2 regions of the Rugosimonospora acidiphila genome follow, and region 1 is predicted to be linked to the other one. Evidence: riboswitches for the same ligand, from Rfam matches in the RefSeq annotation. Region 1 holds a riboswitch; the other holds the start of a gene.
What was found. Region 1 has a riboswitch for cobalamin ahead of ABEA87_RS04800 (acyl-CoA thioesterase). Riboswitches for the same ligand answer to the same signal wherever they lie in the genome.
Positions count from the first base shown of each region.

Region 2: it holds a riboswitch for cobalamin, as region 1 does, so the genes downstream of both, nicT (Nickel transporter NicT) here and ABEA87_RS04800 (acyl-CoA thioesterase) in region 1, are expected to answer to the same signal.

Region 1 covers NZ_BAABJQ010000002.1:469,370-473,339, reverse strand. The annotation lists gene ABEA87_RS04810 (ABC transporter ATP-binding protein) at 1-332, shown strand, start outside; gene ABEA87_RS04805 (ABC transporter permease) at 344-1,081, shown strand; gene ABEA87_RS04800 (acyl-CoA thioesterase) at 1,124-1,633, opposite strand; cobalamin riboswitch at 1,766-1,981, opposite strand; gene ABEA87_RS04795 (GTP-binding protein) at 2,233-3,471, opposite strand; gene rpmF (50S ribosomal protein L32) at 3,468-3,647, opposite strand; gene ABEA87_RS04785 (type B 50S ribosomal protein L31) at 3,677-3,925, opposite strand.
Region 2 covers NZ_BAABJQ010000013.1:156,707-160,676, reverse strand. The annotation lists gene ABEA87_RS22250 (DoxX family membrane protein) at 1-67, shown strand, start outside; gene ABEA87_RS22245 (hypothetical protein) at 64-213, shown strand; partial or broken gene ABEA87_RS22240 (phosphoglyceromutase) at 210-944, shown strand; gene ABEA87_RS22235 (YceI family protein) at 1,364-2,023, shown strand; cobalamin riboswitch at 2,098-2,286, shown strand; gene nicT (Nickel transporter NicT) at 2,299-3,435, shown strand; gene ABEA87_RS22225 (sialidase family protein) at 3,539-3,970, opposite strand, start outside.

The DNA.
Region 1 (3,970 bases):
GTGCGGTCCTGCTGACCAGCCACAACCTCGAAGAGGTCGAGGCCCTCGCCACCCGGGTGGTCGTGCTCGGCGCCGGCCGCGTCCTCGCCGACGACACCGTCCCCGCCATCCGTGGACTGGTCGGCGTGCACCGGGTGAGTATGGCCTCGACCCCGTTGCCCCGCCTGCGCGGGGTGGTGTCCACATCGGAGTCAGACGGTCGGTTGCACCTGCTGACCCCCGATCCCGATCAGCTTGTCCGGGATCTCGTCACCGCGACGGTACCGTTCCGCGACCTGGAGATCCGACCCACCACCTTGGAGGAAGCCTTCCTTCAACTGACCGCCGCCTGAAAGGGTTCCCCGTGAGCCTGGTCCTGACCAACGCGCGGTTCCACCTGCTCGAGACGCTCCGCGTGCCGATCGCCGTCCTCGGTTCCACCTTCTTCCCCACGGCCTCGATGCTCTTCTTCGTCGTCCCGTTCACCGGCGACGACCCGGCCGGCGCCACCTTCGCGACCGCCTCGATGGTCACGTTCGCCGTGATGACCAGCAATCTTTTCGGATACGGCGTGGGTGTCGCGGCCGACCGGTCCGAGCCCTGGGACCCCTACACCCGTACCCTGCCCGCGGGTCCGGGGCCCCGCTTCGGTGGGCGCGTCATCGCCGGGTTGGCCATGACCCTCCTGTCCCTGGTACCGGTGATCCTGATCGCCGCCTTCCTGACCGCGGCGCACACCACGGTGGTCGGGCTGCTCCTTGGCATCGGCGCGGCATTCGTGGCCGCGATCCCGTTCACGTTCATGGGTCTGGCCATCGGCTACGCGCTGCCGACGAAGGCCGCGCTCGCGGTCGCTCAGATCATCTTCTTCCCGCTCGCCTTCCTCGGCGGGCTGCTGTCCGCACCGCGGCAGGCTCCGTCCTTTGTGGAGGCCGTCGCACCGTACCTGCCTACCCGCGGCGCCGTGGAACTGATGTGGGCCGCGGTCGGCGACTTTCCGCTCCGTCCGCTGTCGGTCGTCATGCTTGGCGTGTGGACGGTGGCCGCCGGACTCCTGGCGGCCTGGGCCTACCGCCGGGACGAGGGACGCCGTTTCCGCTGAGGCCACCGCCTGGCAGCCATGCCAACGAGGACGCCGCGCCGGTCACACCGATGCTTTGTCGGCGTGGAGCGCGGCGAGGGCTTCGCGTAGGGCGAGCCGGTGTTGGCGGCGGATCTCTGCGTGGTGGAACGCTTCGCGGTCCTCGTCCGTTTCGGGCAGCAGTGGCGGTACGGGTCGCGGGTCGCCCTGGTCGTCGATGGCCACCATGACCAGGTGGGAGGTGGCGACGGTGGTCGGTGGCACCGCGCGGTCCCACCGGTCGGCGGTCACCTTGACGGCGACCTCCATGGAGCTGCGCCCGACCCAGGTGATCCGGGCATGGACGTGCACGACATCGCCGACGCGCACGGCCTGCAGGAAGAGGGTTTCGTCCATGGCGGCGGTGACCGCCGGGCCTTCGGAGTGGCGGGCGGCGACGACTCCGGCGACGGAGTCGATGAGGTTGAGGATGCGCCCGCCGTGCACGGTGCCCATGAGGTTGGTGTCGTGCTGATCCATGATCTGCGACACGGTCAGTTGCGAGGCGGATGGTGGCCGGCCAGGTGTGGTCATGTGCGGTTCGTTCCGTTCCGTGCAAAGAGCGGCGGCATGGAACGCAACGGCGGACGAGGCCACGACCGATCCGGTCATGACGCGTACGCGCGTTCGGCCCACCCGCGAGGTCGACGGCGGCGCCCACGCCGAGGCGTGGGCGCGGCGCGGGCAGGTTTTCGGACTCGCGGGCATGACCGCATACGTCCGGTCGCCTACTGGCCGTCGCTTTTGCGGACCCTGGCGGGCCAGTGCTTGTGACGGCGGTTGTTCCCGCTCACCGCTGCGGGGCAGTCCCGGATTCACACCGGGTTCCCTCTTGCGACGCCCGGCCAGGTGGTCGGGCGTACCAGCGCCATCGGCGAGCATAGTCGACGCGGTGGTGGCCCACTGTCGCCGCGTGCGGGGGAGAGGCGGCGGGTGGGCGAGAATGTGACGGGGCGCACGGTCACGGGGTGTCGTGCCTGCTGTTGCGGGAGGGGCGCGGCCGGTGTGGTTCGGTTTGGTGCCGGATGACGGTTCCATCGCCGGCGGGTCGTGACGAAGCGCTCACCAGTGTGGACGCGGACTGATAGCCGCACCGACCCCCGGTGGCGCGCCGCCGTTGTCGAGGCGCCGGGTCAGGCGGTACCGGAGCCGATCGCGGCGTGGTCGGCGTGGTCCAGCTCCGACAGGTCCCACGACGGGAACGGATCGGGCAGCCGCCGCCACCCGTCCTGACCCCGGCGGACCTCCTCGTCGGTCAGCAGGCAGGCAGACAGGGCTTCGTGCAGCGCGGCGGTGTCGAGCCCGACGCCGATGAAGACCAGTTCCTGGCGGCGGTCGCCGAAGACGGGATGCCACCGGCCCCTCAGCTCCGCGCGTTCGGCCGGATCGTCCGGCCACTGCCCGGAGGCGGCGACCGGTACGGCGACGGGGTCGCACGCTCCGCTCGGGCCGGCCTGTGACCACAGGGCCTGAACCTCGGGTCGGCTGGCGAGCCAGAGGAATCCCTTGGAGCGCACGACTCCGAGGTCGGTGAGCCGGTCGGTGAACAGGTCCCATAGCCGCCCGGGGTGGAACGGGGTGGCTGTGCGGAACACGGTGCTGGCGATGCCGTACTCGATGGTCTCGGGGATGTGTTCATTATTGAGCTCGGCCGCCCAGCCGGGTGCGGTCTCGGCGCGGGCGAGGTCGAACAGTCCGGTGTGCAGGACCTGCCGCGGATCGACGCGGCCGTGGACGGCGCGCACCTGCCGTGCCGAGGGGTTGAGCCGGGTGATGAGGGCCTGGACCGTGGCGAGGTCGTCGCCGGGAAGGAGGTCGGTCTTGTTCACCACGATGACGTCGGCGAACTCGATCTGATCGACCAGCAGGTCGGCGATGCCGCGGTCGTCGCCGTCGTAGGCGGCGAGGCCTCGTTCCTCGAGCGACTCCCCGGCGTTGATGAGGGCCAGCAGGGTGGCCGCGTCGACCACCGTCACCGTGGTGTCCAGGCTGGCCAGGTCGTCGAGCACCTGGTCGCCGTCCAGGCCGAAGGCGAAGGTGGCGGCGACGGGCATGGGTTCGGAGATGCCGCTGGACTCGATGAGCAGGTAGTCGATCCCGCCTCGCCGCGCCAACTCCGCGACCTCGGTCAGCAGATCCTCGCGCAGAGTGCAGCAGATGCAGCCGTTGGTCATCTCGACGAGGCGCTCCTCGGTGCGGGACAACTGGCCGCCGTCGCGTATCAGAGACGCGTCGATGTTGACCTCGCTCATGTCGTTGACGATGACCGCGACCCGTAGCCCGTCGCGGTTGGCCAGGACGTGGTTGAGCAGGCTGGTCTTGCCGGCGCCGAGGAAGCCGGACAGCACGGTGACGGGCAGCCGGCCGGTCACGGTACGTCCAGGATCTGGCGGCCCTGGTAGAGGCCGCAGTGCGGGCAGGCGCGGTGCGGCACGACGGTCTCTCGACGGGGACAGGGGCAGGGGGTCAGGGTGGGGGCGGTGGCCTTCCACTGGGCGCGGCGGTGGCGGGTGTTGGCGCGGGAGGTGCGCCTTTTCGGTACGGCCATGGTGAGGGGCTCTCCTGGTGCGGTCGTGGTCAGCGGTTGCGGGCGTACTTGGCGCGGAACTTCTCGACCCGACCCGCCGAGTCGATCAAGCGCTGGCGGCCGGTCCAGAAGGGGTGGCTGGCCGAGGAGATCTCGACGTCGATGACGGGATAGGTGTTTCCGTCGGTCCATTCGATGGTCTGTCCGCTGGTGGCGGTGGAGCGGGTGAGGAAGGCGAAGTCGGCGCTGCGGTCGCGGAACACGACCGGGCGGTACGCGGGGTGGATGTCGCGCTTCATGGTTGCTCCTCCTGTTGGGCGTCCGGGGCGTCGCCGGTCGGGGCG
Region 2 (3,970 bases), on a different contig from region 1:
CCACCACAAGTCACGGTCCCTGCGGCCGTCGCATCACGAGGGATGCCGATGCGCGTCAACCGGATGAGCACCTCGAGGACCAACCAGTCCGGCTCGGCGCGTCTGGCGCCGCGCCACGACCCGGACCAGTTGGCCAACCAGGGCGGCTCGGCGCGTCTGGCGCCGCGCCACGACCCGGACCAGTCGCGGGCGGCCGGAGGCCGGCGCGCGTGACCACCCTGATCCTGCTGCGCCACGGCCAGAGCGAGTGGAACTCGAAGAACCTGTTCGCCGGCTGGGTGGACGTCGACCTGACCGACGCCGGGGTGCGGCAGAGCCTGCGCGCCGGCGAACTGCTCCGCGAGCAGGGGCCGCCCCCGGACGTGGTGCACACCTCCGTGCTGCGCCGCTCGGTGCGTACGGCCGCCATCGCGCTGCACGAGGCGGACCGGTCGTGGATTCCGGTGCGGCGCTCCTGGCGGCTCAACGAGCGACACTACGGCGCGCTGCAGGGCCGGGAGCGCACGGCGGTACGGGAGCGCTACGGCCACGAGCAGTTCATGCTGTGGCGCCGATCATACGAGGTGGCCCCGCCGCCGCTGGCCGACGACGACGAGTTCAGCCAGGCGTCCGACCCGCGCTACGCGGACCTGCTGGGTGAGCTGCCGCGTACCGAGTCGTTGCGGGACGTGACCGCGCGGTTGCTGCCGTACTGGCACGACGCGATAGTCCCCGACCTGCGTGCCGGGCGCACCGTCCTGGTCTGCGCGCACGGTAACTCGCTGCGCGCGCTCATCAAGCACATGGACCGGCTGTCCGACGACGACTTCGTCGGGCTCAACGTACCCACCGGCGTGCCGTTGCGCTACACCCTGGACGAGGCCACGCTGCGACCGACCGGACCGGCGCGGTACGCCGACCCGCGGGCGGCGGCCGAGGGCATCGCCGCCGTGGCGGCGCAGGGGCTCGACGCCGCCGCCGTGGCGGCGCAGGGGCTCGACCCCGCCGCCGTGGCGGCGCAGGGGCTCGACACCGGCGACGCCGGCCACTGACCGCCGCCGCCCCGGCGCCGAATTCGCCAGCGGTGGCTTCGCGTCACCCTCACCGACGGTTCGCCGACGTTACGGCGGCGGCGAATCATTCCCACTCCCGCCGACAATTCGGCTTTTTCCGTTGACTCGGGCTGCTGCCTCGGCACGCTGATTTTCCGATTCGCCCGGCGCGACGCGCCCGACGCCCCATTCACCTCGAAGCCACCAGGTGGGTGGGCGTTAGGCTTCGGTTCGGAGTCGAAAAGAACGGCGTGCGCAGCGTGCCGATCAACGGCCGCCACAAGCGACACATGTCTCGGTAACGCACGCGTTTCCGCGGGGAAGGCACGACAATGTCCGGTTCCGCCACACGGTCCTGGGAGGGCATAACCATCCCGGCGCCTGGCAACTATCTTCTCGATCAGGCGCACAAGCGGATCGGATTTCTGGCCCGACACATGATGGTCAGTCCGGTACGCGGCGAGTTCACCGAGGCGACCGCCCGGATTGTCGTCGCCGAGGATCCGTTGCAGTCCTCGGTCAGCGCCACCATCTGGGCGGCCAGCGTCCGCACCGGCCACGCCGAGCGGGACACGCACCTGGTCAGCCCGGACTTTCTCGATGTCGGTCAGTATCCGACGCTGGATTACCGCAGCACCGGCATCAAATGGCAGGGCAACAACGACCCGATTTTCTACTGGGCCTACCTGCGCAAGCGCGGAGCCACCCCGGGTGAACACGTGCCGCCGCAGCCCAGCCAGACGACTGGACGGTTCGTGCTCGACGGCGAACTGACTATCAAGGGAATCACCCGTCCGGCCCAGCTACAGGTGGAGTTCGGTGGGGCGCGGACCGACCCGTACGGCAACAATATCTTCGGGTTCACCGCCACTACCGAAATCAACCGGGAAGACTACGGACTGATCTGGAACGTGGCGCTGGAAAGCGGCGGCGTTCTGGTCGGCCGGACCGTACGCATCGAAATCGCGGGCGAGGCGATTCACCAGTCCTGAGGCGGACTCATCACATTCCGGCACCCGTGTTGTTGATCACCGGGGCGGTGCGTTGCTCCGCCCCGGTGCCACCGATAGCCTGTCGACGCCGTGGTGTTCGGGAATCCGGTGTGAAACCGGAGCGGCCCTCGCCACTGTGAACAGGATGCACCGGCCCGGCCGCGGCGACGCGGCAGCCACTGGACGCGAGTCTGGGAAGGCGGGCCGGCGAGTCGCATGCGACACCTGTCAGCCAGGAGACCGGCCACGGCAACGCAAGAGCCCTACTCCACGAGGTGCTGGAAGAGGTTGCCATGGGGCTGCCCGCTGAACCGTCTCTCCGTCCGTCCAAGCGCGTGCGCGACTGGCGCGAGATAGTCATCCTGCTCGCGGTCATCGCCGTCATGAACCTCGTGGCGTGGACCGTGCTGGCCACGCTGGTCACCCCGAAGCACCTGCAGATCGGCACGAAGGTGTTCGGTCTGGGCATCGGCGTGACCGCCTACACGCTGGGCATGCGGCACGCCTTCGACGCCGACCACATCGCCGCCATCGACAACACCACCCGCAAGCTGATGGCCGACGGCAGGCGGACGGTGTCCGTCGGATTCTGGTTCGCCCTCGGGCACTCCACCGTGGTGGTGCTGCTCGCCACCGGCATCGCGGCGGGCGCCCGGTTCGTGGCCGGCCTCACCAATGACAACTCCGCCGCCCGGGCCGACCTCGGCGTGGTCAGCACCAGCGCGTCCGGGCTGTTCCTCTACCTGATCGGCATCCTCAACCTGATCGCGCTGGTCGGCATCGCCCGGGTGTACCGCCGCGCCCGCGCCGGTGACTACGACGCCACCGCGCTGGACGGCGCGCTCGACGCGCGCGGGCTGGTCGCCCGGCTGCTGCGCCCGCTGATGCGGTCGGTGCGCCACCCGGCCCAGATGTACCCGATAGGTCTGCTGTTCGGTGTGGGATTCGACACGGCCACCGAGGTGACCCTCCTGGTACTGGCCGGCAGCGGCGCCGCGGCCGGGCTGCCCTGGTACGCGATCCTGGTGCTGCCGCTGCTGTTCACGGCCGGCATGAGCCTGTTCGACACGCTCGACGGTGCCTTCATGAACGTCGCCTACCGCTGGGCCTTCGCCAATCCGGTTCGCAAAATCTATTACAACCTCACCATCACCGGGCTGTCCGTCGCGGTGGCCCTGCTCATCGGCACCATCGAACTGGTCGGAGTGCTGCACGACCAGCTGCGCTGGCGCGACCCGGCCACCAACTGGATAGCCGGGCTGGACCTCAACAACGTCGGCTTCATCATCGTGGGCCTGTTCGTACTCGTGTGGGCGGTGGCCATCGGATACTGGAAGGTGGGCCGCGTGGAGCACCGCTGGCGGGCACCGGCCGGCGAGCCCGAGCCCTCGGGCCCGAATCCACTGGCCTGACGGCGAGCCAGCGGTGCGCCGGACCCCGCATGGGGGCCGGGCGCACCGCTGGCTGTGCCGCACCCGTTGGCTGTGGCGTGCCGCTGGCTGTGGCGTGCCGGTGTTAGCCGACGATGGCCTTCACCGGTACCCGGGTGAACGTGATGTTCGCGTTCGCGTTGGTCTCACCGGTCTCGTACAGGTCCCCGACCGTGTTGTTGTCCAACTGGACCAGGTCGGAGTAGGCGGCGGGCAGGCCGGTCAGGTCGTACGGGGCCGACCAGGTGACCCCGGCGTTGGTGCTCGACCGGATGCCCATCACGGCGCGGAAGGTCGGGTCGGCCGGGCCGGAGTAGAGCAGCACCGAGTTCGGGCCGGTCACCTGCAGCACGCTGCCCTCGACCACCGGGGTGGTGATGGTGTCCTGCGGGTGAAGCGGGCTGACCAGAGTCGCCCCGCCGTCGGTCGAGTAGCCGTCGACCCGGTTGCCCGCACCGGTACCGTTCTGGTCCCGGCTGTTGATGTACACCCGCCCGTCCGTCAACTGCGTCAGGGT